DNA from 2 places in the Achromobacter deleyi genome. Region 2 is predicted to be linked to the other one. Evidence: predicted binding sites of a transcription regulator. Region 2 holds the regulator's gene; the other holds the start of a gene.
What was found. The regulator LexA, encoded in region 2, represses DNA repair genes until DNA is damaged. The targets are predictions, from matches to a motif close to ACTGTATNNNNATACAGT.
Positions count from the first base shown of each region.

Region 1: the regulator LexA is predicted to act here: its motif matches at 8,286-8,303, upstream of imuA (translesion DNA synthesis-associated protein ImuA).

Region 1 is NZ_CP065997.1:5,721,471-5,731,907, forward strand. Features, by position in the region: gene I6I07_RS25720 (hypothetical protein) at 416-1,279, shown strand; gene I6I07_RS25725 (thiamine pyrophosphate-binding protein) at 1,263-2,996, shown strand; gene I6I07_RS25730 (Bug family tripartite tricarboxylate transporter substrate binding protein) at 3,039-4,016, shown strand; gene I6I07_RS25735 (SDR family NAD(P)-dependent oxidoreductase) at 4,018-4,812, shown strand; gene I6I07_RS25740 (IclR family transcriptional regulator) at 4,930-5,736, opposite strand; gene ypfH (esterase) at 5,747-6,475, opposite strand; gene I6I07_RS25750 (amino acid permease) at 6,637-8,178, shown strand; gene imuA (translesion DNA synthesis-associated protein ImuA) at 8,370-9,068, shown strand; gene I6I07_RS25760 (Y-family DNA polymerase) at 8,998-10,437, shown strand, end outside.
Region 2 is NZ_CP065997.1:4,310,593-4,321,029, forward strand. Features, by position in the region: gene I6I07_RS19730 (M48 family metalloprotease) at 1-706, shown strand, start outside; gene tig (trigger factor) at 875-2,185, shown strand; gene clpP (ATP-dependent Clp endopeptidase proteolytic subunit ClpP) at 2,190-2,843, shown strand; gene clpX (ATP-dependent Clp protease ATP-binding subunit ClpX) at 2,939-4,237, shown strand; gene lon (endopeptidase La) at 4,488-6,938, shown strand; gene lexA (transcriptional repressor LexA) at 7,048-7,698, opposite strand; gene I6I07_RS19760 (amino acid aminotransferase) at 7,859-9,058, opposite strand; gene uvrB (excinuclease ABC subunit UvrB) at 9,136-10,437, shown strand, end outside.

The sequences.
Region 1 (10,437 bases), 1.4 Mb from region 2:
GCCAGGCCGCCAGGGCGCCGCCGGCCTGTTGTCTTTTCTCCCTCCAGGGCGCGACCCGCCGGCTTGCCCGCAGCGGCCCTCGCGCACGCTTCCAGGGCATCACGCCCTTCCCCCCCTTTGCATGGATCGCGCCACGCCCCGGTGCGCGTGATCGTGTCGCGTCTCCATCTCCACGAACGAGCGACGTCTGCGGATGCCTCCCTGGCGGACGCACATCCTCCGCGCCTCCCCTTTGGCGAACCCGCCTCGCTCCTCCCGATTCAAATTAGTTTCCACAATATGGAGACAGCATTGTTGAGACGAAGCCGCGCCTCTTAGAATCAGCTCCATACGATTATTCCAATTCAAACAGAGACAAATCGATTTCCCTGAGAACGCCCGCACAGGCGAGGAAATCGAACCAAATATCCACAATATGGAAAACAAGAATCACACCGAGGCTGCCCGCATCCTCGACAGCATCACCAAGCTGGCGCCCGAAGACGTCGGCCGCGTGGTGATCGCCGCCTCGCACGGCGGCGACTACGCCGCCTATTGCGCGGCCCGCGGCCGGGTGCGCGCAGTGGTGCTGAACGACGCCGGCGTCGGCTGGCAGCGGGCCGGCATCGCCGGGCTGGACGACTTGCAGCAATGGGGCGTGGCCGCCGCCACCGCCGACTACCGCAGTTGCCGCATCGGCGACGGCGCCGACATGGCGCGCCACGGCATCCTCAGCCACGTCAACGAACTTGCCCACGCGCTCGGCTGCCGGCCCGGCATGGCCGTGGCGCAGGCCGCCCAGCGGCTCGCCGCGGCCGACATGGCGCCGACCTGGCCGGCGCCGCGCCATGAAGCGCGCACAGTCCTGGTCGCGAACGCCGACGGCGCGCCCCTGGTGATCGGCGCCGACTCGGTCTCGCTGCTGGAAGCGGCCGACGACGGCCTGATCGCCGTCACCGCCTCGCACGGCGAACGGCTGGCTGGCCTGGCCACCGACGGCGTGCGCCCCGTGCCCCGGCTGGTGACCTTCAACGACGCCGGCATCGGCAAGGACAGCGCCGGCATCGGCCGCCTGCCGCTGCTGCAACGGCGCGGCATCGCCGCGCTGACGGTGTCGGCCCACAGCGCGCGCATCGGCGATGCCCGTTCCTGCTACGAGGACGGCCTGGTGTCGTGCACCAACGCCCGCGCCCGCGAACTCGGCTGCCGCATCGGCGCCCCCCTCAGAACCTTTATCGACGCCCTGCTCGCAGGGCGCGCAACCTGCCAGGAGCACCCTCCGCATGTCGGAAACCCTTGAAATCACCGGCGGCGAAGCCATCGCCCGCATGTTCGCGGCGCATGACGTCGGCCTGATGTTCGGCATGGGCGGCTTTCAGCTGCTGCCGTTCTACGACGCGGTGCGGCGCCTGAAGCTGAACCACAACCTGATCAACGACGAACGCTGCGCGGTGTTCGCCGCCGACGCCTACACCAAGGTCAGCGGCCGCCCCGCCGTGTGCGACGCCACGCTCGGCCCCGGCGCCACCAACCTGGTCACCGGCCTGGCCGAGGCCTACAACGCCGGCACCGCCATGGTGGCGCTGGTGGGCGACTCGCACCGCATGCATTCGTGGAAAAACATGACGCAGGAAGCGCGCCAGCTGGAAGTGCTGCGCCCGGTGGTCAAGGACGTGCTGCGGGTCGAGAAGATCGAGCGCATTCCCGAACTGGTGCGGCGCGCCTTCGCGGTCGCCACCAGCGGCCGGCCCGGCCCGGTAGTGCTGGACGTGCCCGAGGACATCGCCCACGAGGTCCATGCCTTCGACGCCGACGCCTTCCACGCCAGCGCCACCTATCGCCGCGCGCCCGCCCTGCGCTGCCGCCCCGATGCCGAGGCGCTGGCGCAAGCCGCCGCCATGCTGGCCGGCGCCGACCGCCCGCTGATGCTGTGCGGTGGCGGCGTGCACATCAGCGAGGCCGCCGAGGCCGTGCAGGACTTCGCCCGGCGCTACAACATCCCGGTCGCTCACACCATGAGCGGCAAGGGCGCCATCGCCTGCGACGATCCGCTGAACGCGGGCCTGTTCGGCCGCTACAGCCGCATCGCCAACGACCTGATCGCCAAGTCCGACTGCCTGTTCGTGGTGGGCTGCAAGCTGGGCGAAGTGGCCACGCGCCGCTACGACCTGCTGGCCACCGGCGCGCCCATCATCCACCTGGACATCGTGGCCGAGGAATTCGACCGCACCACCACGCCCACGCTGCGGCTGTGGGGCGACGCCCGCGCCACGCTGGCCGAGCTGGACCAGGGCCTGGCCGCCCTGCCCGACCACGGCGCCGCCCGCCGGGAAGACTACGCCGCCGAAGTCGGCCAGGCGATGCACACCTGGCGCGAATCGGTGCACGCCAAGCTGACCTCGGCCGACCGGCCCATCGGCATGGCGCGCCTGATGCACGAGATCAACGCCAGCCTGCCCGCGGACGGCGTGCTGGTGGCCGACGGCGGTTTCGCCGCGCACTGGGGCGGCCTGCTGTTCGACACCAAGCGCGCCGGGCGCGGCTTCGTGCCGGACCGCGGCTTCGCGTCCATCGGCTACGGCATCCCCGGCGCCATCGGCGCGGCCGCGGCGGCGCCCGGACGGCAGGTGATCAGCCTGACCGGCGACGGCGGCTGCAACATGTCGCTGGGCGAACTGGAAACCGCGGTGCGCATGGGCCTGGCCTTCACCCTGGTGGTGGTCAACAATGCCGCCTCGGGCTATATCAAGGCCTTGCAGCACCTGATGTACGGCAGCGGCAGCTACCAGTCGTCGGACCTGGCCGAGACCAACTACGCCAACGTTGCCCGCGCGCTGGGCTGCAACGGTATCCGGGTGGAGGACCCGGCCGAGATCCCGGCCGCGCTGGCCGCCGCCTACGCCTGCAAGGACCGCCCCACCGTGCTGGACGTGGTGGTGACGCGCGACCCCGCCCACATGCTGCCGGGCGTGGACAGCCGGGCCGCCAAGATCAAGCCGGGCGATCGCATCGCCTGAGCCTGAATAAAAACACAGACATTCCAAGCGAGGAGACAACCCATGAAGATCCGTACCTGGCTGACCGTGGCCGCGACCGCCGTGGCCACCGTGCTGGCCGCCCCCGCCAGCGCCCAGAGCAACTATCCCGACCGCCCGATCCGCCTGATCGTGCCCTTCCCGCCCGGCGGCACCTCCGACGTGGTCGGCCGCATCTTCGCCGAGGCGCTGGGCAAGCAGATCGGCCAGCCCGTGGTGGTGGAAAACCGCGGCGGCGCCGGCGGCACGGTCGGCTCGCGCGCGGTGGCCAGCGCCACGCCCGACGGCTACACGCTGCTGCTGGGCACCTCCAGCACCAACGGCACCAACTCGGCGGTCTACAAGAACCTGCCGTACGACGCCATCAAGGACTTCACCCCGGTCACGCAGATCATCCGCGTGCCGGGCGTGATCGTGGTCAACAAGGACTTCCCGGCCAAGGACTACGCGGCGTTCGTGGCGCTGGTCAAGGGCGCGCCGGGCAAGTATTCGTACGCCTCGTCGGGCAACGGCGGCGCCACCCACATGGCGATGGAATACTACAAGTCGCTGTCGGGCCTGGACATGATGCACGTGCCCTACCGCGGCACCGGCCCGGCGCTCAACGACGTCATCGCCGGCCAGGTGCCGATCCTGTGGGACACGGCGGCCTCGTCGATGGCGCACATCCAGTCGGGCAGCCTGCGCGCCATCGTGGTGGCGGCCCGGAAGCGCCTCCCGCAACTGCCCGACGTGCCCACCTTCGCCGAAGTCGGCCTGCCGACGTATGACGCGGAGATGTGGAACGGCCTGCTGGCCCCGGCCGGCCTGCCCGCGCCGGTCCTGGCCAAGCTCAGCGAAGCCTCGCGCCGCGCGCTGGCCGACCCCGAAGTGCAGGCCAGGTACGCCGGCGTGGGCGCCTATGTGGTGGCCGACAAGCCGGAAGCTTTCGCCGCCATGATCAAGGAAGACGTGGCCAAGTGGAAGAAGGTGGCCGAGTTCGCGCACATCTCGGTGGACTGACATGGGCCAGCGCATGCAAGGCAAGACCGCGCTGGTGTTCGGCGCGGGCTCGTCCGGACCGGGCTGGAGCAACGGCCGCGCCGCCGCCGCGCTCTATGCCCGCGAAGGCGCCCACGTGTTCGCGGTCGACCTGCGCGCCGATTCGGCCGAGGAAACCCGCCGCATCATCATCGAGGAAGGCGGCCGCTGCACCGCGCTGGCGGCCGACGTGACCGACAGCGCGCAGATCCTGGCGGCGGTGCGAGCCATGCTGGCCGAGGCCGGCCGCATCGACGTGCTGCACAACAACGTCGGCATCACCGAGATGGGCGACCCGATCGAGGCCAGCGAAGACAGCTGGCACCGGGTCATGGACACCAACCTGACCGGCGTGTTCCTGACCTGCAAGCACGTGCTGCCGGCCATGCTGGCCCAGGGCGGCGGCAGCATCGTCAACATCTCGTCGCTGGCCTCGATCCAGGTCAACACCTATCCCTACACCTCGTACTACGCCGCCAAGGCCGGGCTGAACCACCTGACCCGCGCCCTGGCGGTGCGCTACGCGCCCGACAACATCCGCGTCAACGCGGTGCTGCCGGGCGTGATGGACACGCCACTGATCTACACCCAGATCGCCGGCCAGTTCGAGGACGTGGAGGAAATGCGCCGGCGCCGCAACGCCGCCAGCCCGATGGGCCGCATGGGCGACGCCTGGGACGTGGCCCATGCCGCGCTGTTCCTGGCCAGCGACGAAGCGAAGTACATCACCGGCGTGTGCCTGCCGGTGGACGGCGGCAAGTCCTGCGCGGGACGATAGCCGGCGTAGCAGGCCGGCCAGCGGGACGCCAGGACGCGCCGCCTGCCGGCCATCTCCCGATCGGTCCAATGCCTGTCGGATTGCCCGGATCCGAGACGCGCGCGGTCGCGCCGCGCGTCAGGCCGGGCGCGGCGCCAGCTCCGCGCCCAGTTCCGTGGCGGCGCGCTGCAGCGCCGCCACCACTTCCTGCAGCCGCGCCCCCGACAAGCGCGAGCGGATCGCGGCCACGCTGAGCGCGGCCACCACGTGCTGCTCGCGGTCGTACACCGGCACGCCCACCCCCAGCATGTCCGGAATGATGCGGCCCGGGTTCAGCGCATAGCCTTGCTTGCGGGCGGCGGCGATGTCCTCGCGCAGCATCGCGGTGGACGGCAGGTCGGGCGCGGCCGAGGCGTCGTAGCGCGCCAGCACCCGCTCGATGTCGTCGTTGGGCAGGAACGCCAGCAGCGCCAGGCTGCCCGCCCCCACGCCCAGCGGCCGGCGGTGACCGACTTCCAGCGTCAGGATCTTGATGGGGAAATCGCCCGTCTTGCGGTCGACGCAAACGGCCTCGTGGCCCGAGCGCACCGACAGGAAGCTGGTGTCGCCGGTGGACTCGGCCAGCCGCAGCACCGCCGATTCGGCGATCGCCTTGATGCCGTGGCGGCTTTCGGCCGCCAGCCCCAGGATGTACGACTCGCGTCCCAGGCTGTAGGTCTTGAGCTTGGGGTTGAGGGCCAGAAAGCCCTCTTGCAGCAGGGCCGACAGCATGCGGTGCGCGGTCGGCGGCGTCAGGCCCAGGTCGCGCGCCACGTCGGTCAGGCCGACGCCGCGCGCGGGCGCGGCGCCCACGTACTTGAGGATGCGCAACACCCGGAAGATGCTCTGCGCGCCGCCGACCGGATCGGCGTCGCGGGCGGCGGCGGAGGATTTGGCGGGACTCATCGGCGCGGCGTCAGTGCACCGTGGTGCCGTCCGGCGGCGACTGGTTCAGGCCCAGCGCCGCTTCCCAGCTGCGCAGCGGCACGCAGGTCTGCAGCCGCTCGATGGCGCGCTGGATCAGCGCCGGGTGCAGCTCGTGGCCGACCTGCGAGGCCACGTCGATGGTGGCGTCGCCATGCAGCTCGTCCAGCCGCGCCTGCGCCGCCTGGATGTGCGCCACCGGCATGATGCCGTCGGCGGCGCCATGCAGCAGATGCAGCGTGGTGTACTGCGGCGCGGCCTTGGGCAATTGCGCATAGCGGCCCGAAAAGGCGATCACGCGGCCGGCCATGCCGTCATGCGCCTGCACCAGTTCGAGCGCCATGATGGCGCCCTGCGAGAAACCGGCCAGCGCGGTGTCGGACTGCAGCAGGCCGAAGCGGGCCTGGGCCTGCTTCACGTAGGCCTCCAGCGGCGGCAGGGCCCGGGCCACCCGTTCGGGGCGGTTTTCCTCGGTGACGCCGCGCACCGAGAACCATTGCCGGCCGGCGCCGCCGCCATCGAAAGGCTCGAAGCCCTCGGGGATCAGGATCGCCGCCGCGGGAAACGCGGCGCGCACGGCCTGGGCCAGCGGCAGCAGGTTGTCGGGCGCGCCGCCGACGCCGTGCAGCAGGATGAACAGTTGGCGCACCTCGGCGCCCGGCTCGGGCAGCAGTTCGATCGCGCGGGAAGATGGGGAGGAATCAGGGGAAGAAGCAGCCATGCAACGGCTCCGTACGGGCACTGGATGGCCCCATTGTAAAATGCCCGCCACACGCAATCCTAGGCAAGGCGCCCCCCGGGCCGGCTACTGCCCCCGGTGTCCACCAGGCGCTGACGGGCGTTCGTGGCCGGCGCAGCGCTTTGCATCAACCTGTGCATTCCATGAAAACACCGACGACAGATTCGGGAACCCCTCCGGCCGACAAGAACCAGTTGCACCGCGTGCTCAAGGCGCGCCACCTGACCATGATAGCCCTGGGCGGCGCCATCGGCACCGGCCTGTTCATCGCCTCGGGCGCGGCCATCGCCCAGGCCGGCCCCGGCGGCGCGCTCACGGTCTACCTGCTGATCGGCCTGATGGTCTATTTCATCATGACCAGCCTGGGCGAACTGGCCACCTTCATGCCCGTATCGGGTTCGTTCTGCACCTACGCCTCGCGCTACGTCGACGGCGGCTTCGGCTTCGCGCTGGGTTGGAACTTCTGGCTCAGCTGGGCCACGGTGGTGGCGGTGGACGTGGTGGCCGCCCAGCTGGTGATGGCGTACTGGTTCCCCGACACCCCCGGCTGGATCTGGAGCGTCCTCTTCCTGGCGCTGACCTTCGGCCTGAACGCCTTCTCGGCGCGCAGCTTCGGCGAGGCCGAGTACTGGTTCGCCATCATCAAGGTGGTGGCGGTGCTGTGCTTCATCGTGCTGGGCGTGGCCATGCTGGTCGGCATCATCCACAGCGACGCGCCGGTCGGCCTGCGCAACTGGACCGTGGGCGAGGCGCCGTTCGTCGGCAACGCCGCCACCTGGGTCGGGGTGGCCATGGTGGTGGCCTATTCGTTCCAGGGCACCGAGCTGGTCGGCGTGGCCGCCGGCGAGTCCGAGAACCCGCGCCGCAACGTGCCGCGCGCCATCAACCACGTGTTCTGGCGCATCCTGCTGTTCTACGTGCTGGCGATCCTGATCATCGGCCTGCTGATTCCCTATACCGACCCGCAGCTGCTGCGCAACGAAGTCGAGGACATCGCCGTCAGCCCGTTCACGCTGGTGTTCCAGCACGCCGGGCTGCTGTCGGCGGCCACCATCATGAACGCGGTGATCCTGACCTCGGTGCTGTCGGCCGGCAACTCGGGCATGTACGCCGCCACCCGCATGCTGTTCAACATGGCGGTCGAGGGCCAGGCGCCGGCCGTGTTCAAGCGCCTGACCGGCAACGGCGTGCCGCTGTACGCGCTGCTGGCCACCACCGCGCTGGCCTGCCTGTGCATGTTCAGCGTGGTCTACAGCCCCAAGGCGGTCTACATCTGGCTGCTGAATTTCGCCGGCATGACCGAGTTCATCGTCTGGCTCAGCATCGCGGTCAGCCACTACCGCTTCCGCCAGGGCTACTTGAAGCACGGCTACGACACCGCCAACCTGCCCTACAAGGCCGGCCTGTTCCCGTTCGGCCCGCTGCTGGCCTTCGTGCTGTGCCTGCTGGTCACGCTGGGCCAGAACTACCAGGCCTTCCTGGACGAGCGCATCGACTGGATCGGGGTGGTCTCGACCTACCTGGCGATCCCGCTGTTCCTGGCGTTCTGGATCGGCCACCGGCTGGTCAGGAAGTCGCGCTGGATCCGCTACGAAGACATGCAGTTCTACGGCTTCGAGGCCGACCGCGCCGCCGGCGTCGGCCAGGACGCGCCAGTCGCCGCCAGCGCCGCCGCGCGCCCCTGACGCGGTGCCGGGCCGCCCCTTGCGGCGGCCCGGCCTTCCGGCCTGAATCCCCCTTTATGGCAGTGCAATCCCGGGATACATACCGGCGCTTTCGCGTCGGGTAAAATACTGTATATTCATACAGCAATCATTGATTTCCCAGGGCGGCCCGACTGCCCTCCACCCCAGGAGAACCGGGTCGTCCAGCCGCCATGCCGTCCCCAGAACAGATCCATCCCGCGTTGTGGCGCGCCACCCAGCTGGCCCGGGGCGCCGCCCGCAGCCTGCCCACCGGCCACGCCGCCCTGTCGGCCGAGCTGCCGGACGGCGGCTGGCCGCTGGGTTCGCTGATCGAGCTGCTGTCGCCGCAACCCGGCATCGGCGAAATCCGCCTGCTGCGCCCGGCCCTGGCGCAGCTCGAAACGCGCCGCGCCATCGCCCTGGTGCAGCCGCCGCACGCGCCGCACATCGCCAGCTGGATGAGCTGGCGGCTCGATCCGCGCCAATTGCTCTGGGTCGCCCCCGAAAAACCCCTGGACGCCCTCTGGGCCGCCGAGCAGATCCTGAAAAACGGCAGCTGCGGCGCCCTGCTCTGCTGGCTGCCGCACGTGCGCCCCGAATCGCTGCGCCGGCTGCACCTGGCGGCCCAGGCCAGCGACCTGCTGTTCGTCGCCCTGCGCCCGGCCAGCGCGGCGCAGCACGCCACCCCCGCCCCGTTGCGCCTGGCGCTCGCGCCCGCGCCGGGCGGGCTGTCCGTCCATATTCTCAAGCGCCGGGGACCGGTCTGCGAGGCCCCGCTGTACGTGGGCCTGGAGCCCGGCGTCCTCGCGCCTACCCGCCATGCGCCTCTGGATCGCCGCCTGCCTGCGCTGCCTGCCGCTGGACGCACTGCGCCCGCACTGGCCGCATGAGGCGCAGGCCTGCGCGGTCCTCGACCAGGAACGCGTCGCCGCCCTCACGCCCGCCGCGCGCCAGGCCGGCGTGCGGCCGGGCATGCGCCGCGGCGGCGCGGCCGCCATCGCGCCCGAGGTCGAGCTGCTGACGCGCGACCCGGTGGCCGAGGCCGACACCCTGCAGGGCGCGGCGCTGGCGCTGCTGCAATACACCCCCGAGGTCGCGCTGTCCGGCGACGACACCGTGCTGCTCAGCGTCGGCGCCAGCCTGCTGTTCTTTGGCGGGCCGCACGCGCTGCACCGGCGCGTGGCCGCCACGCTGGCCGCGCTGGACCTGCGCGTGTCGCTGGGCATGGCGCCCACCGCCGCCGGCGCCTGGCTGCTGGCGCATCGCGGCGGGCGCCGGCCGCCGCGCCGGGCGCTGACCCCGCGCACGCTGGCCCGCCGGCTCGACGCCCTGCCCGTGGCCCTGCTGCCCCAGGCCCAACCGCGCCTGGACTGGCTCAACGACATCGGCTGCCACACCCTGGCCGACCTGCGCGCCCTGCCGCGCGCCGGCCTGCAACGGCGCAGCGCGCCCGACCTGCTGCAGGCGCTGGACGCGGCCTATGGCCAGTCGCCCGAACTGCATCGCTGGATCGAGCCGCCGCCGCGCTTCGAGCGCCGCATCGAGCTGATGGAATACCTCGAGCACACCGACGCCGTGCTGGCCGTGGCGCGGCGCCTGGCCGAGCAGCTGGGCGGCTGGCTGGCGGCCCGACAGCTGGCGGTGCGGCGCGTGCTGCTGCGCATGGACCACGAGCGCGGCCGCCATGCGCGCCCGCCCACCGAACTCGAACTGGCGCTGGCCCAGCCCGTCTGGCAGGCGCCGCAGATTCTCAACCTGCTGCGGGAAAAGCTCGGCCGCCTCACGCTCGAAGCGCCCGTCATCGCCGTATCCCTATTGGCGCCCGACACCACCGAACAACCCGCCGCCAGCACCACGCTGTTCCCCGAGCCCGGCGGCACCGCCGCCGACCACGCCCGCCTGCTGGACCTGCTGACGGCGCGGCTGGGCCGCGACCACGTCCGCCACGCCTGTCCCACCCCCGACCACCGGCCCGAAGCCGCCAACGCCTGGGGCGACGCGCTGGAGCCGCCGCAGCGCCCCGAGCCGCTGCCCGACCAGCTGGACCGCCCCTTCTGGCTGCTCGACCCGCCGCTGCCGCTGAAGCTGGCCGGCCACCGGCCGCAATACGCCGGCCAGGCGCTGCGGCTGATGCGCGGCCCCGAGCGCATCGAAAGCGGCTGGTGGGACCCGGCGCTGACCGTGCGCGACTACTTCGTCGCCGAGGACGCCGCCAGCGCGCGCTACTGGATCTACCGCGAACGCGACGACGAGCACGCG
Region 2 (10,437 bases):
TTCCGCGTCGCATGCCCTCGATATCGGGGGACTGGTGGGCGCCGGCAGCAAGGTGGTGCAGGCCGCCACCCTGAGCGATGCCGAAATCAAGACCTTGTCGGACAAGGCTTGCGCGCAAAGCGATTCCCAGGAAAAGATTGCCGCCCCGGGCAGCAAGTACGACGTGCGCCTGCAGAAGATCGCCAAGCAGCTGGGCGGCACCGTCAACGGCCAGAAGGCCAGCTACAAGGTCTACCTCACCAAGGACGTCAACGCCTGGGCCATGGCCAACGGCTGCATCCGCGTCTACAGCGGCCTGATGGACATGATGACCGACGACGAAGTGCTGGGCGTGGTCGGCCATGAAATCGGCCACGTGGCGCTGGGCCACAGCAAGAAGGCCATGCAGACCGCCTACACGGTCTCGGCCGCGCGCGACGCCGCCGGCGCCGCCGGTGGCGCCACGATCGCCGCCCTGAACTCGTCGCAGCTGGGCGACCTGACCGAGAAGTTCGTCAACGCGCAGTTCTCGCAGTCGCAGGAAAGCGCCGCCGACGACTACTCGTTCGATCAGCTGCAGGCCAAGAAGCTGAACACCCGCGGCCTGGTGACGGCGTTCCAGAAGCTGGCCGAGCTGGATGGCGGCAAGAGCGATATGATGAGCTCGCACCCGTCCTCCGCCAAGCGCGCGCAGCACATCGAGGATCGCATCGCCAAGGCCAAGTAAAGCGCCCTGGCGCGCCATTTGACGCCCTTTCCGGGCGGAAAACGGGGCGCGAGCATCCGGGCTTATCCGGGTGCTCGCGCCCCTTTGCGTCAGGGGTCCGGAAGTTTCCGGTAAAATGCCGCGTTTATCCGCCCGTCATCTCATATCTTTCGGAAAATAGGTCTTTTAATGCAGCCTGTGGTTGAAACCCTCTCCGGCCTCGAGCGCCGTGTTGATCTGGCCGTCTCGGTGGCCGACGTCGAAAAGGAAGTCCAGGCGCAATTGAAGCGCGTGGCCCGTACCGCCAAGGTTCCCGGCTTCCGTCCCGGCAAGGCGCCGCTCGCCATGCTCGAGCGCAGCCATGGCCCCGGCATCCGCTACGACGTGATCAACAGCCAGGTCGGCCGTGCATTCGAACAAGCCGTCGACGGCGCCAAGCTGCGCGTCGCTGGCGCCCCGAACCTGGAACCCAAGACGGAAGGCGTCGGCGAAGACACGCTGGCCTTCACCGCGACCTTCGAGGTCTACCCCGAAGTCGCCGTGCCGGACCTGTCGGCCCTGGCCGTGACCCGCTATGAAACCGCCGTCACCGACGCCGAAGTGCAGCAGACCCTGGACGTCCTGCGCAAGCAGCGCGCCACGTTCGAAGCCCGTGAAGGCCGCGCCTCGCAAGACGGCGACCGCGTCACGCTGGACTTCGCCGGCACCATCGACGGCGTGCCGTTCGAAGGCGGCAAGGCCGAAGACTTCCCGTTTGTGCTCGGCCAAGGCCGCATGCTGCCGGAATTCGAAGAAGCCGCCCGCGGCCTGAAGGCTGGCGAAAGCAAGGTCTTCCCGCTCAAGTTCCCCGATGACTACCAAGGCAAGGAAGTCGCCGGCAAGACCGCCGAATTCACCATCACCGTCAAGGAAGTGGCTGAAGGCGTGCTGCCCGAACTGAACGCCGAATTCGCCAAGTCGCTCGGCCAGGCCGAAGGCGACGTCGAAAGGCTCAAGGCCGACATCCGCAGCAACATCGAACGCGAAGTCAAGGTGCGCTCGCAAGGCCGCACCAAGTCCAGCGTGATGGACGCCCTGGTCGAGGCCGGCAAGTTCGACGTGCCGAAGTCGCTGATCGACAACGACGTGCAAGGCCGCATCGCCGCCGCTCGCGAAGAGCTCAAGCAGCGTGGCGTGCCCAACGCCGAGTCGGTGCCGATCCCGGCCGAAGCCTTCTCCACCGAATCCGAGCGCCGCGTGCGCCTGGGCCTGCTGGTGTCCGAGCTGGTCAAGCAAGCCCAGCTGCAAGCCAAGCCGGAACAGGTTCGTGCCCGCATCGAGGAATTCGCGGAAAACTACGAACAACCCGCCCAGGTTGTCAGCTATTACCTGGCCGACCGCCAGCGTCGTGCTGAAATCGAGGCTATCGTGCTCGAAGACAACGTCGTCGCGCACGTTCTGGACAAGGCCAAGGTCACCGACGAAAAGGTGCCTTTCGATCAGTTGATGGGGATGGCGTAACACTATGCAGAGATTCACCGATTTCTATGCGGCAATGAATGGCGGGTCTTCGGTGACCCCCACCGGCCTGGGCTACATTCCCATGGTGATCGAGCAGTCGGGGCGCGGCGAACGCGCCTACGACATCTATTCGCGTCTGCTCCGCGAGCGGCTCATTTTCCTGGTGGGTCCGGTCAACGACGCGACGGCCAACCTGGTCGTGGCGCAGTTGCTGTTCCTGGAATCGGAGAATCCTGACAAGGACATTTCCCTGTACATCAACTCGCCTGGCGGGTCGGTGTACGCGGGCATGGCCATCTACGACACCATGCAGTTCATCAAGCCGGACGTGTCGACCCTGTGCACCGGCCTGGCGGCCAGCATGGGCGCCTTCCTGCTGGCGGCTGGCAAGAAGGGCAAGCGCTTCACCTTGCCCAACTCGCGCATCATGATCCACCAGCCCTCGGGCGGCGCCCAGGGCCAGGCCTCCGACATCCAGATCCAGGCTCGCGAGATCCTGGACCTGCGCGAGCGTCTCAATCGCATCCTGGCCGACAACACCGGCCAGTCGATCGAGCGCATCGCCCTGGACACGGAACGTGACAACTTCATGTCCGCCGAAGATGCGGTATCGTATGGACTGGTCGACAAGGTGATGACCTCCCGTTCGGAAGGCTGACTTCCCGGTTGAGTCCCACCCGCTGTTGCCATGTTTGAGTAAGCGCCGGGCCCTTCACCCGGTCCGGCGCTTCTTTACCTGAGATACGAATACATATGCCAGAAAAAAAGGGATCGGCAGACGCTAAAGTGCTGCATTGCTCGTTTTGCAATAAAAGCCAGCACGAAGTCCGCAAGCTGATCGCGGGTCCGTCCGTATTCATCTGCGATGAATGCATCGACCTGTGCAACGACATCATCCGCGAGGAAGCGCAGGCGACCGCGCGCGCGGCGATTCGTTCCGAGCTGCCCACTCCGGCTGAAATCAAGACGTTCCTCGACCAGTACGTGATCGGGCAGAACTCGCCCAAGCGCATGCTGGCGGTGGCCGTCTACAACCACTACAAGCGCATCCGCCACGGCGAGATCAAGGGCGACGAAGTCGAGCTGTCCAAGAGCAACATCATGCTGATCGGCCCCACCGGGTCGGGCAAGACGCTGCTGGCGCAGACCCTCGCGCGCATGCTGAATGTGCCGTTCGTCATGGCCGACGCCACCACCCTGACCGAAGCCGGTTACGTCGGTGAGGACGTCGAGAACATCATTCAGAAGTTGCTGCAGAACTGCAACTACGAAGTCGAGAAGGCGCAGCGCGCCATCATCTACATCGATGAAATCGACAAGATTTCCCGCAAGTCCGACAACCCGTCCATCACCCGCGACGTGTCGGGCGAGGGCGTGCAGCAGGCGTTGCTCAAGCTGATCGAAGGCACGGTGGCCTCGGTGCCGCCGCAGGGCGGGCGCAAGCACCCCAACCAGGACTTCGTCCAGGTCGACACGACCAACATCCTGTTCATCGTCGGCGGCGCCTTCGACGGGCTGGAAAAGGTCATCCGCGACCGCACCGAAAAGTCCGGCATCGGCTTCTCGGCCGCGGTGCGCGCCAAGTCCGAGCGCGGCGTGGGCGAGCTGTTCTCCGAGGTCGAACCCGAAGACCTGATCAAGTTCGGCCTGATCCCCGAACTGGTGGGCCGTCTGCCGGTGGTCGCCACGCTGGACGAGCTCGACGAGGCCGCCCTGGTGCAGATCCTCACCGAGCCCAAGAACGCCCTGCTCAAGCAATTCCAGAAGCTGTTCGCCATGGAAGGCGCCGAGCTGGACGTGCGTCCCGCCGCACTCAAGGCCATCGCCCGCAAGGCGCTCAAGCGCAAGACCGGCGCCCGTGGCCTGCGTTCCATCATCGAGCAGGCCCTGCTCGACACCATGTATGACCTGCCGTCGCAAGGCAACGTCAAGCGCGTGGTGCTCGACGAAGGCGCGATCGACGGCGAGGGCAAGCCCTTGCTGATCTACGCCGACGAAGAGGGGACGGCCGAAAAGCCGGAGCGCGGGGAAGTCCGCGACGCCGCGGCCTGACGGATATTTCAAAAAAACCCGTTTCCGTAACGGGTTTTTTTGTCTCCGGCGCCTGATTGAACGCACACTGCCAGGGTGTGTCCAATAAAACGGGATACCGGCCGCCGATTTTTTTGCCGTTTTGTTTATCCGGCCGCCGGGACCTTGAATTTTCGGCTATTGTTCCCATAACAGACGTAACCGACGGGGCTGTCCGGGTATACCCGGTCATCCTGTCCCCGATACGCCGAGTCATACCGAGGAACCTCCTATGTCTGCCAGCCAGACCCTGCCTTCCGACCCGATCGACCTTCCCCTGCTGCCACTGCGCGACGTCGTGGTGTTCCCGCACATGGTCATCCCGCTGTTCGTCGGCCGTCCGCGCTCCATCCGCGCGCTCGAGGTTGCGATGGAAGCGGGCAAGAGCATCATGCTTGTGGCCCAAAAATCCGCCGGCAAGGATGATCCCACTCCCGAAGACGTCTACGAGATCGGCTGCGTTGCCGGCATCCTGCAGATGCTCAAGCTGCCCGACGGCACCGTCAAGGTGCTGGTCGAAGGCACCCAGCGCGCCCGTATCAACAGCATCGAGGACGCCGATTCGCACTTCACCTGCCAGGTCACCCCGATCGAGCCGGACGCCGTCCAGGGCTCCGAGACCGAGGCCCTGCGCCGCGCGATCGTCGCCCAGTTCGAGCAATACGTAAAACTCAACAAGAAGATCCCCCCGGAGATCCTGACCTCGCTCGCCGGCATCGATGACGCCGGTCGCCTGGCCGACACGATCGCCGCGCATCTTCCGCTGAAACTCGAGCAGAAGCAGAAGATGCTCGAGATCGTCGGCACCTCCGAGCGCCTCGAAGGTCTGCTCACGCAGCTGGAAACCGAAATCGACATCCTCCAGGTCGAGAAGCGGATCCGCGGCCGCGTGAAGAAGCAGATGGAAAAGAGCCAGCGCGACTACTACCTGAATGAGCAGGTCAAGGCCATTCAGAAGGAGTTGGGCGAGGGCGAAGAGGGCGCCGACATCGAGGAGCTCGAAAAGAAGATCATCGCCGCGCACATGCCCAAGGAGGCACGCAAGAAGGCCGATGCCGAGCTCAAGAAGCTCAAGCTCATGTCGCCCATGTCGGCCGAAGCCACCGTGGTGCGCAACTACATCGATACGCTCATCAACCTCCCCTGGAGGAAGAAGAGCAAGATCAACAACTCCATCTCCAACGCCGAGACCGTGCTCGACAACGACCACTACGGCCTGGAGAAGGTGAAGGAACGCATCCTCGAATATCTCGCGGTGCAACAGCGCGTCGACAAGGTCAAGGCGCCGATCCTGTGCCTGGTCGGTCCTCCGGGGGTCGGCAAGACCTCGCTGGGCCAGTCCATCGCCAAGGCCACGAACCGCAAGTTCGTGCGCATGGCCCTGGGCGGCGTGCGCGACGAAGCCGAGATCCGCGGCCACCGTCGTACGTACATCGGCTCGATGCCCGGCAAGATCGTCCAGAACATGTCGAAGGTCGGCGTGCGCAACCCCCTGTTCCTGCTCGATGAAATCGACAAGCTGGGCATGGATTTCCGCGGCGATCCCTCGTCGGCGCTGCTCGAAGTGCTGGACCCGGAACAGAACCACACGTTCCAGGACCACTACATCGAAGTCGACTTCGACCTGTCGGACGTCATGTTCGTGGCCACCAGCAACACGCTGAACATTCCGCCGGCCCTGCTGGACCGCATGGAAGTGATCCGCCTGTCCGGCTACACCGAGGAAGAAAAGATCCACATCGCCCGCGACCATCTGCTGCCCAAGCTGATGAAGAACAACGGCGTCAAGGATACCGAGCTGACCGTCGATGACAGCGCGCTGCGAGACATCGTGCGCTACTACACCCGCGAAGCCGGCGTGCGTGCGCTCGAACGCGAAGTGGGCAAGATCTGCCGCAAGGTGATCAAGCAGTTGCTGACCCAGAGCGATCGCGCCAAGGCCGAAGGCAAGACCTTCGAGCTCAAGCCGGTCAATGTCACGGGCGACAACCTCAGCGATTACCTCGGCGTGCGCCGCTACACCTTCGGCATGGCCGAAAAGGAAAACCAGATCGGTCAGGTGACCGGCCTGGCCTGGACGGAAGTCGGCGGCGACCTGCTCACGATCGAAGTGGCGGACATGCCCGGCAAGGGCGTGATCCAACGCACCGGCTCGCTCGGCGACGTGATGAAGGAATCGGTCGAGGCGGCCCGCACGGTGGTGCGCTCGCGGGCGCGTCGCCTGGGCTTTGCCGACAGCGTGTTCGAGAAGCACGACATGCATGTGCACGTGCCGGAAGGCGCGACGCCCAAGGACGGTCCGTCCGCCGGTATCGCGATCACCACGGCCATGGTGTCGGCCCTGTCGCGTATCCCGGTGCGCGCCGACGTCGCCATGACCGGCGAGATCACGCTGCGTGGCGAAGTCCTGCCGATCGGCGGCCTGAAGGAAAAGCTGCTGGCCGCCCACCGCGGTGGCATCAAGACGGTCTTGATCCCGGAAGAAAACGTCAAGGATTTGGCGGAGATCCCGGACAACGTCAAGAACCATCTCGAGATCGTGCCGGTCCGCTGGATCGACAAGGTGCTGGAACTGGCCCTGGAACGCCTGCCGGAGCCGCTGGCTGAAGACGAAGCGGTCAAGGAACCGCTGGTCGCCAAGCCGGCGGAACCGGGCTCGACGGATCCCGTGCTCAAGCACTGATGCCTGGCCCGAGGCGCCCCGCAAGGGGCGGCCTTCAAAAAGAAACCCCGCTTGCGCGGGGTTTCTTTTTGGCGCGGCGATCTAGCCGGCGCCGGAACAAGCGGGGAAATCAGTGCAGCGTGTGCGGCCGGATCAGCCCGACCGCGATGCCTTCCAGCGCGAATTCCTGGTCGGCTTCGACCACGATGACATTGAAGTCGGGGTTCTCGGGCAGCAGTTCGATGCGGCCGTTCTGGCGCTGCAGGCGCTTGACGGTGACGTCGTCGCCCAGCCGGGCCACCACGATCTGGCCGTTGCGAGCCTCGGACGCCTTCTTGACGGCCAGCAGGTCGCCTTCGAGGATGCCGGCGTCGCGCATGCTCATGCCGCGCACCTTGAGCAGGTAGTCGGGCGTCTGCGCGAACAGGCTGGTATCGACGCCGATCTCGCGCTCGACGTGCTCGGCCGCCAGGATCGGGCTGCCAGCGGCCACGCGGCCCACCAGCGGCAGCAGCAACTGCGCCAGGCCGGGCAGGGGCAGCGGCGCCTGGGTCTGGGCGGGCGAGGCGTCCTTCAGGCGGATGCCGCGCGAGGCGCCGGCGGTGAGCTCGATGGCGCCCTTGCGGGCCAGCGCCTTCAGATGGTCTTCGGCCGCGTTGGGCGAGCGGAATCCGAGGGCCTGGGCGATCTCGGCGCGGGTGGGCGGAAAGCCGGTGCGCGCGACGGTTTGCCGGATGAGGTCCAGGATTTGCTGTTGACGATCAGTGAGTTTGCTGGCCATGGTGATGATCCGTTGGTGAGTCGGACTGTACATATATACAGCAGCATTCTGGGGGACATAACGCAAAAAAGCAAGCGCGGATCGGGCGCGGCCACCGAGCGGGCAATAAAAACGGGACCCGAAGGTCCCGTCTGGGGCTGGCGCAGGCCGGCGGGGCGCTTTACAGCACCGCGGCGATGCCCTTGGCCACCTGGTCGATGTTGCCGCTGTTGAGCGCGGCGACGCAGATGCGGCCGCTGGAGACGGCGTAGACGCCGTGCTCTTCGCGCAGGCGGTCGACCTGGGCCGAGGTCAGGCCCGAGTACGAGAACATGCCGCGCTGCTGCAGCACGAAGCTGAAGTCCTGCTTGCCGCCGTGTTCCTTGATCTTGTCGACCAGCTGCTTGCGCATCAGGCGGATGCGGTCGCGCATGCCGCCGAGTTCTTCTTCCCACATGGCGAACAGCTCGGGCGAGTTCAGCACCGTGGAGACGATCGTGCCGCCGTGGGTGGGCGGGTTGGAATAGTTGGTGCGGATGACGCGCTTGAGCTGGCTCAGCACGCGGACGGCTTCGTCCTTGCTGCCGGAGACGACGGTCAGGGCGCCGACGCGCTCGCCGTAGAGCGAGAACGACTTCGAGAACGACGAGCTGATGAACATGGTCAGGTCGAGGTCGGCGAACAGGCGCACGACCGCGGCGTCCTCACGCAGGCCCTCGCCGAAGCCCTGGTAGGCGATGTCCAGGAACGGCACCAGCTTGTTTTCCTTGACGACCGCGGCGATCTGCTGCCATTGGTCGAAGGTGGGGTCGACGCCGGTCGGGTTGTGGCAGCAGGCGTGCAGCACGACCACGGTGTTGGCCGGCGCGGCCTTCAGGGCGGCCAGCATGCCGTCGAAGTTCAGGCCGCGGGTGGCGGCGTCATAGTAGGCATAGGTGCCGACTTCGAAACCGGCGCGTTCGAACAGCGCGCGGTGGTTTTCCCAGCTGGGATCGCTGATCAGGACCTTGGAGGTCGGCAGCAGCTGGCGCAGGAAGTCGGCGCCGATCTTGAGCGCGCCGGTGCCGCCCAGGGCCTGGGTGGTCAGGACGCGGCCGGCGGCGACCAGCGGGGAATCCTTGCCGATCAGCAGGGCTTGCGCGCCCTGGTTGTAGCCGGCGATGCCTTCGATCGGCAGGTAGCCGCGGGCGGCGGCTGCCTCGATGCGGGCGATTTCCGCCTTGCGCACGGCGCCCAGCAGGGGAATGCGACCCTGGTCGTCGTAGTACACGCCCACGCCCAGATTGACTTTACCGGGGCGGGTATCCGCGTTGTATTGTTCGTTCAGACCAAGAATGGGGTCGCGCGGCGCGAGTTCGACGGAATCGAAAAGGGTGCTCATGGGACTCTGCTGAGGGTGAGTGGACGCAGTCGGAAGTGCTGTGGATAATGGGGGGTTTACCCTGGGAACAGTCTAGCATGCCTAAGAGCGCAATAGACCCGAGCGCGGCGGGTGCCGCAGCCGTTGGCTCCGTCACCGACGGGGCGCCCGATAGGGCCCCTGGCGCTGCCGCGGCGGCCCCAGGCCCGGGGTTCGTCGATTACCCCGGCAGCCCGTTCCACCTGTATCAACCGTATCCGCCCGCTGGCGACCAGCCGGGCGCCATCGACGGACTGATCCAGGGCGTGCAGGACGGCCTCATGTACCAGACCCTGCTGGGCGTGACCGGCTCGGGCAAGACCTACACCATGGCCAACGTCATCGCCCAGTTGGGGCGGCCGGCGCTGGTGCTGGCGCCCAACAAGACGCTGGCGGCGCAGCTGTACGCGGAAATGCGCGAGTTCTTCCCCAAGAACGCGGTGGAGTACTTCGTCTCGTACTACGACTACTACCAGCCCGAGGCCTACGTGCCGACGCGCGACCTGTTCATCGAAAAGGACTCGTCGATCAACGAGCACATCGAGCAGATGCGCCTGTCGGCCACCAAGAGCCTGCTGGAACGCCGCGACACCATCATCGTCGGCACGGTGTCGTGTATCTACGGTATCGGCAATCCGGGCGATTACCACGCGATGGTGCTGATCCTGCGCGCCGGCGACCAGATCTCGCGGCGCGAGATCCTGGCGCGGCTGGTGGCCATGCAGTACACCCGCAACGACGCCGAATTCACGCGCGGCGCGTTCCGCGTGCGCGGCGAGACCATCGACATCTTCCCGGCGGAAAGCGCCGAGCTGGCGCTGCGCCTGACGCTGTTCGATGATGAAATCGAAAGCCTCGAGCTGTTCGATCCGCTGACCGGCCGCATTCGCCAGAAGCTGCCGCGCTTCACCGTCTACCCCGGCTCGCACTACGTGACGCCGCGCGACACGGTGCTGCGCGCCATCGAGACCATCAAGGAAGAACTGCGCGAGCGCACCAAGCGCTTCATCGACGACGGCCACCTGGTCGAGGCCCAGCGCCTGGAGCAGCGCACCCGCTTCGACCTGGAAATGCTGCAGGAACTGGGTTTCTGCAAGGGCATCGAAAACTACTCGCGCCACCTGTCGGGCGCCGCGGCCGGCGAGCCGCCGCCCACGCTGATCGACTACCTGCCCGGTGACGCGCTGATGTTCATCGACGAGAGCCACGTCACCATCGGCCAGCTCAGCGCCATGTACCGGGGCGACCGCTCGCGCAAGGAAACGCTGGTGCAGTATGGCTTCCGCCTGCCGTCGGCGCTGGACAACCGGCCGCTCAAGCTCGAGGAGTTCGAGGCCCGCATGCGCCAATGCGTGTTCGTG